DNA from 3 places in the Pseudomonas iranensis genome. Region 1 is predicted to be linked to each of the others. Evidence: predicted binding sites of a transcription regulator. Region 1 holds the regulator's gene; each other region holds the start of a gene.

Region 1 (3,256 bases):
CAACCTGGTACAAGGCTTCGTTGCTCGGAGCGCTGCGCAGTTTTTCGCGCACTTCCTTGCGGTCGAGCATGCTGGCGATCTGGCGCAGTAATTCCAGATGCGCATCGGTCGCGGCTTCCGGGACCAGCAGCACGAACAGCAGGTCCACCGGGGCGCCGTCGATGGCGTCGAAATCGATCGGGGCTTCGAGGTGCAACAGGGCACTCACTGGCCCCGCGCAGCCCTTGAGGCGGCAGTGGGGAATGGCGATGCCGTTGCCAAAACCGGTGGAACCGAGTTTTTCACGGGCGATCAGCGCCTCGAAGACATCCTGCATCGCCAGATCCGGTACTTCGCGGTGGATCAGGTTGGCAATCTGTTCGAGGGCTTTTTTCTTGCTGCCGCCCGGCGCGTTCACTTGGGAACGGCCGGGGGTCAGGATGGTTTCAAGTCGGATCATGGGATAGGGGTGTTAACGACCGGTCGCGCCCTGGAGGAGGCTCTGGGTCTTTTCCTTATGCTTTTTGAGTTGGCGATCCAGCTTGTCGGTGAGTGAGTCGATCGCAGCATACATGTCGGTATCTTCTGCGTTGGCGACCACTTCGCTGCCGGGGATATGCAAGGTGGCTTCGATCTTCTGCTTCAGCTTTTCGACGCACATCGTGACCTGCACGTTGGTGATCTTGTCGAAATGTCGCTCCAGTCGTTGGAGTTTTTCCTCGATGTAGGAACGCAGAGGTTGGGTCACTTCCAGTTGGTGTCCACTGATGTTGACTTGCATACAGCTTCTCCTTCGTTGCCAGTGCATAAAGCGGCAGGCCGAAAAGCCTGCCACTGGAACGCTGTAACGTGGCTTACATCAACCGCTTGCGTTCGCTCGAAGGCGCGATTCCGAGGGATTCGCGGTACTTGGCGACGGTGCGGCGAGCCACCTGAATGCCTTGTGCCTCCAGTAAACCAGCGATCTTGCTGTCACTCAACGGCTTTTTCTGATTTTCCGCAGCGACCAGTTTTTTGATGATCGCGCGGATCGCCGTGGACGAGCATTCGCCGCCTTCGGCGGTGCTGACGTGGCTGGAGAAAAAGTATTTCAGCTCATAAATACCGCGCGGGGTATGCATGAATTTTTGCGTGGTCACCCGGGAAATCGTCGATTCGTGCATGCCGACCGCTTCGGCGATGTCATGCAATACCAACGGCTTCATCGCTTCGTCGCCGTATTCGAGGAAACCGCGCTGATGTTCGACGATCTGCGTGGCCACTTTCATCAGGGTTTCGTTGCGGCTCTGCAGGCTCTTGATGAACCAGCGGGCTTCCTGCAATTGATTACGCATGAAGGTGTTGTCGGCGCTGGTGTCGGCACGCTTCACAAAACCGGCGTATTGGGCGTTGACGCGAAGGCGGGGCACCGATTCCTGGTTCAGCTCGACCAGCCAGCGCTCGTTGTCCTTGCGCACGATCACATCGGGAATGACGTATTCGGCTTCGGTCGACTCGATCTGCGAGCCCGGACGCGGATTGAGACTCTGCACCAGTTCGATGACCTGGCGCAGCTCGTCTTCCTTGAGCTTCATCCGGCGCATCAACTGGCTGTAATCGCGGCTGCCGAGCAGGTCGATGTAATCGGCGACGAGGCGCTTGGCCTCGGCCAACCACGGTGTTTTGGCTGGCAACTGGCGAAGTTGCAGCAGCAGGCATTCGCTGAGGTTGCGGGCGCCGATACCGGCGGGCTCGAATTGCTGGATGCGATGCAGGACGGCTTCGATCTCGTCGAGCTCGATGTCCAGTTCAGGATCGAACGCTTCAAGAATTTCTTCGAGTGTTTCGTCCAGATAGCCCTGATTGTTGATGCAGTCGATCAGGGTGACGGCGATCAGGCGATCGGTGTCGGACATCGGCGCCAGGTTCAGTTGCCAGAGCAGATGGCTCTGCAGGCTCTCGCCGGCGGACGTGCGGGTGGTGAAATCCCACTCATCGTCATCGCTGCTCGGCAGGCTACTGGCGCTGGTCTGGTAGACGTCTTCCCAGGCGGTATCTACTGGCAGTTCGTTGGGGATGCGCTCGTTCCATTCGCCATCCTCGAGGTTGTCCACCGTCGGGGCGGTTTCCTGGTAGGAGGGTTCCTGGATTTCGGCGGGCTTCTGTTCGGCGTTGTCGGCCAGAGGATCGGCGTTGTCGAAGTCGTCGCCTTCTTCCTGGCGCTCGAGCATCGGATTGGATTCCAGAGCCTCCTGGATCTCCTGTTGCAGGTCCAGGGTCGACAATTGGAGCAGGCGGATGGCCTGTTGCAGCTGCGGTGTCATCGTCAGCTGCTGGCCCATTCTCAAGACTAGCGATGGTTTCATGGCAGGGGCTTAACACCTTATTCGCCGGCGCTTTGCGCCATCCACTACAGGGCGCCGAAGCGCCAAACTTAAGCAAATTATATGCCTGAAACTGAAGTGTTTGCCTAGAGCGCTGTAACAATTAAAGCGGATAAATGCGCCTTGAATCGATACAGCGCTGTCGCGCTTACAGGCGGAACTCGTGACCCAGATACACTTCCTTGACCAGATCGTTGGCCAGGATGGTTTCGGCATCACCTTCGGCGATCAGTTGACCGTCGTTGACGATGTAAGCGGTTTCGCAGATATCCAGGGTTTCACGGACGTTGTGGTCGGTGATCAGCACACCGATGCCCTTGGCCTTGAGGTGATGGATGATCTGCTTGATGTCGCCGACCGAGATCGGGTCGACACCGGCGAACGGTTCGTCGAGCAGGATGAATTTCGGCGCAGTGGCCAGGGCACGAGCGATTTCCACCCGGCGGCGCTCACCACCGGACAGGCTCATGCCGAGGTTGTCGCGGATGTGGCTGATGTGGAATTCCTGCAGCAGGCTTTCCAGCTCCTTGCGACGACCGGCCTTGTCGAGCTCCGGGCGTGTCTCGAGGATCGCCATGATGTTGTCGGCGACCGACAGTTTGCGGAAGATCGACGCTTCTTGCGGCAGATAGCCGATACCGGCCTTGGCGCGGCCGTGCATAGGCTGATGGCTGACGTCCAGATCATCGATCAGCACGCGGCCCTGATCCGCCTGCACCAGGCCGACGATCATGTAGAAGCACGTGGTCTTGCCGGCGCCGTTCGGGCCGAGCAAGCCGACGATCTGCCCGCTGTCGATCGACAGGCTGACGTCACGCACGACCTGGCGGCTTTTATAGGCCTTGGCCAGGTGCTGAGCTTTCAGAGTTGCCATTACTGGGATTTCTCTTCGGTTTTCTTCTTCGGCTGGATCA
Region 2 (3,256 bases), 1.2 Mb from region 1:
CGACGAACTGCCGGATCGGCGTTCTCGTTGATGGTCAACGACGCCGACGTGTGCTGCAGCCACAAATGCAACAGACCGACCCGACAGGTCTTGAGTTCAGGCAAGCCTGCGAGCAACTCGTCCGTCACTAGATGAAAGCCCCGGGGCCTTGCCCGCAGGGTTATCAGAGTCTGTTGCCACATACAGTTCTCCGCTCGTTCGGGGCGCATTCTAGCGTGCTCTGAAAAAAAACAAAGGCCCTAATATTCCTGCAGCGATGTAAGCGATTGCCCGCAGAAAAAGCCTCGTCGTAAAGACGACCAAAGCCGTAAGAAAAATCCTTTCAGCCGCTCCCTGAATGACAAATCCCGGACAAAAAAATGCCCGGCGAACCGGGCAATTTTTTTATCGCGCGTACTTACAGGTTGTAGCCGCGTTCGTTGTGTTGTGCCAGATCGAGGCCGACCGACTCTTCTTCCTCGGTTACGCGCAGACCCATGACGGCGTCCAGCACCTTGAGGATGATGAAGGTGACGATCGCGGTGTAGATCACCGTGAAGCCGACGCCTTTGATCTGAATCCAGACCTGCGCGCCGATGTCAGTCACGGTGCCGAAGCCGCCCAGTGCCGGTGCGGCAAACACACCGGTGAGGATCGCGCCGAGGATACCGCCGATACCGTGCACGCCGAAGGCGTCCAGGGAATCGTCATAGCCGAGTTTGCGCTTCAGGGTGGTGGCGCAGAAGAAGCACACCACGCCTGCGGCCAGACCGATCACCAGTGCACCCATCGGGCCGACGGTGCCAGCGGCCGGGGTGATCGCGACCAGACCGGCGACCACACCCGAAGCAATGCCCAGCGCGCTTGGCTTGCCGTGGGTGACCCACTCGGCAAACATCCAGCCCAGTGCGGCAGCGGCAGTGGCGATCTGGGTAACCAGCATGGCCATACCGGCAGTGCCGTTGGCAGCGGCAGCGGAACCGGCGTTGAAGCCGAACCAGCCGACCCACAGCATCGCCGCGCCCATCAGCGTGTAGCCGAGGTTGTGCGGAGCCATTGGTGTGGTCGGGAAGCCTTTGCGCTTGCCCAGTACCAGGCACGCGACCAGACCGGCGATACCGGCGTTGATGTGCACCACGGTGCCGCCAGCGAAGTCGAGCACGCCCCAGTCCCACATCAGGCCGCCGTTACCGGACCAGACCATGTGCGCGATCGGTGCATAAACCAGAGTGAACCAGATGCCCATGAAGATCAGCATCGCGGAGAACTTCATGCGCTCGGCGAACGCACCGACTATCAGCGCCGGGGTGATGATCGCGAAGGTCATCTGGAAGGTAATGAACACCGCCTCAGGGAACAGCGCCGCCGGGCCGGTGATGCTCGAAGGCGTGACACCGGCGAGGAACGCCTTGCCCATGCCGCCGAAGAACGAATTGAAGTTGACGACGCCCTGTTCCATGCCGGTAGTGTCGAAGGCAATGCTGTAGCCATAAATGACCCACAGGATGCTGATCAGACCGGTAATGGCGAAGCACTGCATCAGCACGGAAAGAATGTTTTTCGAGCGAACCATGCCGCCGTAGAACAGCGCCAGGCCCGGGATCGTCATGAACAGCACGAGTGCCGTCGAGGTGAGCATCCAGGCGGTGTCGCCGGAATTGAGGACTGGCGCTGCCACTTCGTCTGCCGCCATGGCGATGCCGGGCATTACGATGGACAACAGGGCGCCTAGCCCTGCGAATTTACGCAGAGTCATATTGTTTTCTCCTGGGGCGTTGGGTTTGTGGCGGCGCTTAGATCGCGTCGGTATCGGTTTCGCCGGTACGGATGCGGATCGCCTGTTCCAGATTGACCACGAAGATCTTGCCGTCACCGATCTTGCCGGTGTTGGCCGCTTTGGTTATCGCCTCGATAACCCGATCCAGATCCTTGTCGTCGATGGCCACGTCGATTTTCACCTTGGGCAGAAAATCGACCACATATTCCGCGCCGCGATACAGCTCGGTGTGACCCTTCTGCCGGCCGAAGCCTTTGACTTCAGTGACGGTAATGCCCTGCACGCCGATTTCGGACAGCGACTCGCGCACGTCGTCCAACTTGAACGGCTTGATGATGGCAGTGACTAGCTTCATGAAACTCTCTCCCGAATTGGTGGACTTGCCCCAGGAAAACAAACCCGTCTCAAGTCTAAGCGCAGTGCCTGGCTTTGTAACGCATCGTTGACGCCAGCTAACCGCATCAGACGAAACTCCCCGCTTCGTCTGCCGCACTGCATTCGTCACAGCGACTGCATCAGTGCATGGGTCGAGGGTGACTAAGCAGAAACCTTGCCAGCTCGGCAAAAACCCTGCATTTCAATCCCTTGGCCCCTGTTGCACGCGCTCGTGCAGAAAAGCTTTTGCCGATACGCACAACAACGGTGCGCCACCGTCCGTCCCCCTGCGCGAAAAGCGTGCATCCGTGCAACGGAATTGACTATAGACACTGCGTGATACACTGCCGGCCATTGTTTCCAGGACATTTCCCATGCTCGCGCCCAAAGACTTCCTCGACGCCCTGAGCGGCACCGCCTCCCGCCTGTTCAGCGGCGACACGCCACTGCCGAAAGCCGAAATCGAAAGCCAGTTCAAGATGCTGCTGCAAAGTGCCTTCAGCAAACTCGATCTGGTCAGCCGGGAAGAGTTTGATAGTCAGATGGTGGTGTTGGCTCGCACGCGCGCCCGCCTCGAAAGCCTCGAAGCCAAGGTTGCCGAGATGGAAGCGAAGCTGACACCGCCCGCGGAATAATTCGCGCCCCCTGTAGGGGCTGCCGAAGGCTGCGATCTTTTGATCTATAGACCTTCAACCATCCCCGCAACGTCCTACAACCTTTATGACCGCCGTCCGATTGCGCCAAAAAGCCCAGGTTTCTAAGCTCATCTGATACTGAATGTTCAGCAGAGGGTTTGGCGACCAGGGCAGGGCCATGGTGGAAAAGGGCTTCGCGGATGCTGCAATCGCTATAAACCCGCATGCCGGAGCTGGGCCCTGCGCAAATCGTAAGTCGATTGGAGATTCATCCAGAACTCAGGCGTAGTGTTGAGATGAGTGGCAAGGCTGATTGCCAGATCGGCGCAGATCCTGAGCTGGCATTTCACAAGCTTTTCGATCTCACTTTCGGGCCAGTTCGTGGGCATGGCCAGATCCATGACAGTCATGCCCAACGGCTCCATGAACTCTTTATTCAGAACCTCGCCCGGATGAATCGGGCGCATACCATTGCGGTTCATTTTTCGCC
Region 3 (3,256 bases), 980 kb from region 1:
AACGATCATTCCCTCTATGTGACTCATTGGTTAGAACTGAGCACAGGTTGACGTCGCAACGGCGTCAACACCTTGGCTCGCCACGCCGGCAGCGAGCCGCACGATGGCAGGTTTTTTCTGCCAGACCTCAATTGAGGTCAACGCGACACTACAGTCAACAAGTGAGGGAAACACCCTATGAGAAGACTTAAGCGTGATCCGTTGGAAAGAGCATTTTTGCGCGGATATCAATATGGCGTTGGTGGCAAATCCCGTGAGCTTTGCCCATTTACTCTACCGTCGGTACGTCAAGCCTGGATCAACGGCTGGCGAGAAGGACGCGGCGACAACTGGGACGGTATGACCGGCACTGCGGGAATCCACAGACTCAACGAACTTCACGCCGTCGGCTGACACAGGGCATTTATTCCGACACGACAATCTGAATTTGCAATGAATTAACCACGCACGTCCTTCCCGGACGGCGGGCTACGGCCCAGGGGCTCCTTCGAGGAGCCCTTTTTAATGCCTGCAAAAAGGGTTAACCGGTTCCACGTGGCGAGGGGATTTATCCCCGCTCGGCTGCGCAGAAGTCGCGAAGTCCGAACTTCAATTTACCCGGCATATCAATGTGCAAGGTTTGGGGCTGCTGGGCAGCCCAGCGGGGATAAATCCCCTCGCCACAAAGGCCCCCCAACGCCTCGGCAATCCTCAGCGCAACGCGGCGATGGCGTCTACCGATTCACGAATCAGCGCCGGGCCTTTGTAGATGAAGCCCGAATAGATCTGCACCAGGCTTGCACCGGCAGTGATCTTCTCCGCCGCGTGCTTGCCTTCGGTAATCCCGCCCGCAGCAATGATCGGCAAACGCCCGGCCAATTCGCCCGCCAGCACTTTCACGGTATGGGTGCTCTTCTCACGCACCGGCGCGCCGGACAGACCGCCCGCCTCGTCGCCGTGCTCCATGCCTTCGACGCCGACACGGCTCAAAGTCGTATTGGTGGCGATGACCGCGTCCATGCCGGTTTCGATCAATGCCTGGGCAACCTGCGCAGTCTCTTCGTCGGTCATGTCCGGCGCGATCTTGATCGCCAGCGGCACATGCTTGCCGTGACGCAGGGCCAGTTCGGCGCGACGGGTGGCCAGATCAGCGAGCAATTGCTTGAGCGAGTCACCGAACTGCAGGCTGCGCAGGCCCGGGGTGTTTGGCGAGCTGACGTTGACGGTGACGTAGCTGGCGTGGGCGTAGACCTTGTCCAGGCAGATCAGGTAATCGTCGACCGCACGCTCGACGGGAGTGTCGAAGTTCTTGCCGATGTTGATGCCCAGCACGCCCTGGTATTTTGCCGCAGCGACCCGCGCCAGCAGGTTATCCACACCGAGGTTGTTGAAGCCCATGCGGTTGATGATCGCCTCGGCTTCCGGCAGGCGGAAGATCCGTGGTTTCGGGTTACCCGGCTGCGGACGCGGGGTCACGGTGCCGATTTCGACAAAACCGAAACCCAGTTGCGCAAAGCCATCGATAGCCGCGCCGTTCTTGTCCAGGCCTGCCGCCAGCCCCACCGGGTTCGGGAACTCCAGCCCCATGACGGTCACCGGCATTTTCGCCGGCGCCTTGCACAGCAAGCCGTTGAGGCCCAAACGTCCACCCGCGCCGATCAGATCCAGCGACAGATCGTGGGAGGTTTCCGGGGAAAGTTTGAACAACAGCTGACGGGCCAGGGTGTACATGGGCGGCAATGACTCGGGCGGCGAAAAGAGGCGGCGATTATAGCCGGGCATCGTCCCCCGGCGCGAGGCGCCTGCGCGAATCAGGCGACTGGCATATGCCTTGCACCACCCCGCTCATCAGTCTGCCGACCAATGACGGCGCGCAGACCAGGACAATGGCGTCGTCCCCGGGTTTTGCCTGCGCAGAATCCGGGACGACGTTTTTTTTGAGGTAGCGTATGAACGAAACGTCCTTGGGGCCTCTGGCCTGGGTCAATGGCAGCGATGCGCCGGAAAAGAGCGCGATCGATCTAGGCTTCATGGCGCTGAGCGACTGCGCCTCGGTGGTGGTCGCCGCCACCCAGGGCTTCGCCCAGCCCTACGGCCTGACCCTGAACCTCAAGCGGCAGGCGTCATGGGCCAACTTGCGCGACAAACTGGTCAGCGGCGAACTGGATGCCGCGCACAGCCTGTACGGGCTGATTTATGCGGTGCACCTGGGCATCGGCGGCGTCGCGCCGACCGACATGGCGGTGCTGATGGGCCTGAACCAGAATGGCCAGAGCCTGAATCTGTCCCATGGCTTGCAACAGGCTGGCGTGAACAGTCCTGAAGCGCTCGATCGGTATGTGCACCAAAGCCGCGCAAAACTGACCTTCGCCCAGACCTTTCCCACCGGCACCCACGCGATGTGGCTTTATTACTGGCTGGCGAGCCAGGGCATTCATCCGTTGCAGGACGTCGACAGTGTGGTGGTGCCGCCGCCGCAAATGGTTGCGCACCTGCAAGCCGGGCGCATCGACGGCTTTTGCGTCGGCGAACCGTGGGCGGCGAGCGCCGTGCAGCAGGATCTCGGCTTCACCCTGGCGACCAGCCAGAGCATCTGGCCCGACCACCCGGAAAAAGTCCTCGGCTGCACCCGCGAATTCGTTGAGCAATATCCCAACACCGCGCGGGCGCTGGTCATGGCCATTCTTGAGGCCAGCCGCTTCATCGAAGAAAGCCCGGAAAACCGCCGCAGCACTGCGCAATTGCTCAGCGCCGCCGAATACCTCGACACCCCCGCCGCGTGCATCGAGCCGCGTTTTATGGGTGACTACGCCGATGGCCTCGGTAATCGCTGGCAGGATCCGCATGCGCTGCGTTTTCATGGCGATGGCGAGGTCAATCTGCCCTACCTTTCCGACGGCATGTGGTTCATGACCCAGTTCCGTCGCTGGGGTCTGTTGCGCGAGGATCCGGATTATCTGGCCGTCGCCCGCCAGGTTCAGCGCCTGGATCTGTATCGCGAGGCAGCGAGCGCTGTTGGCGTCGCGTCTTCCTGCGCAGACCTGCGCAGCAGCCAGTTGCTCGATGGCAAGGTCTGGGACGGCAGCGATCCGGCGGGCTATGCGCGCAGTTTCAAGCTGCACGCGTTGAACGACGATGCACCCCTTCTCGCCCGCCGCTGACAGGAGACCGCGAACATGTTGCGCATTCTGCTGATCAACGACACCGCAAAAAAAGTCGGACGCCTGAAAGCGGCGCTGACCGAGGCCGGCTTCGAGGTAATCGACGAGTCCGGCCT

What was found. The regulator sigma-54, encoded in region 1, starts transcription at its own class of promoters, with help from an activator protein. The targets are predictions, from matches to a motif close to ANTGGCATNNANNTTGCTNT.
Positions count from the first base shown of each region.
Region 2: glnK (P-II family nitrogen regulator) is a predicted target of sigma-54. The motif match lies at 2,295-2,314, and genes of this name have one in related genera.
Region 3: HU724_RS09675 (CmpA/NrtA family ABC transporter substrate-binding protein) is a predicted target of sigma-54. The motif match lies at 1,798-1,817, and genes of this name have one in related genera.

Region 1 covers NZ_CP077092.1:1,189,293-1,192,548, forward strand. Annotated here, with positions in the region: gene ptsN (PTS IIA-like nitrogen regulatory protein PtsN) at 1-439, opposite strand, end outside; gene hpf (ribosome hibernation-promoting factor, HPF/YfiA family) at 452-760, opposite strand; gene HU724_RS05190 (RNA polymerase factor sigma-54) at 834-2,324, opposite strand; gene lptB (LPS export ABC transporter ATP-binding protein) at 2,491-3,216, opposite strand; gene lptA (lipopolysaccharide transport periplasmic protein LptA) at 3,216-3,256, opposite strand, start outside.
Region 2 covers NZ_CP077092.1:6,059,554-6,062,809, forward strand. Annotated here, with positions in the region: gene HU724_RS27405 (secondary thiamine-phosphate synthase enzyme YjbQ) at 1-182, opposite strand, end outside; gene HU724_RS27410 (ammonium transporter) at 398-1,735, opposite strand; gene glnK (P-II family nitrogen regulator) at 1,773-2,111, opposite strand; gene HU724_RS27420 (accessory factor UbiK family protein) at 2,506-2,766, shown strand; gene HU724_RS27425 (HigA family addiction module antitoxin) at 2,979-3,248, opposite strand.
Region 3 covers NZ_CP077092.1:2,168,154-2,171,409, reverse strand. Annotated here, with positions in the region: gene rmf (ribosome modulation factor) at 178-393, shown strand; gene HU724_RS09680 (quinone-dependent dihydroorotate dehydrogenase) at 691-1,710, opposite strand; gene HU724_RS09675 (CmpA/NrtA family ABC transporter substrate-binding protein) at 1,929-3,140, shown strand; gene HU724_RS09670 (ANTAR domain-containing response regulator) at 3,156-3,256, shown strand, end outside.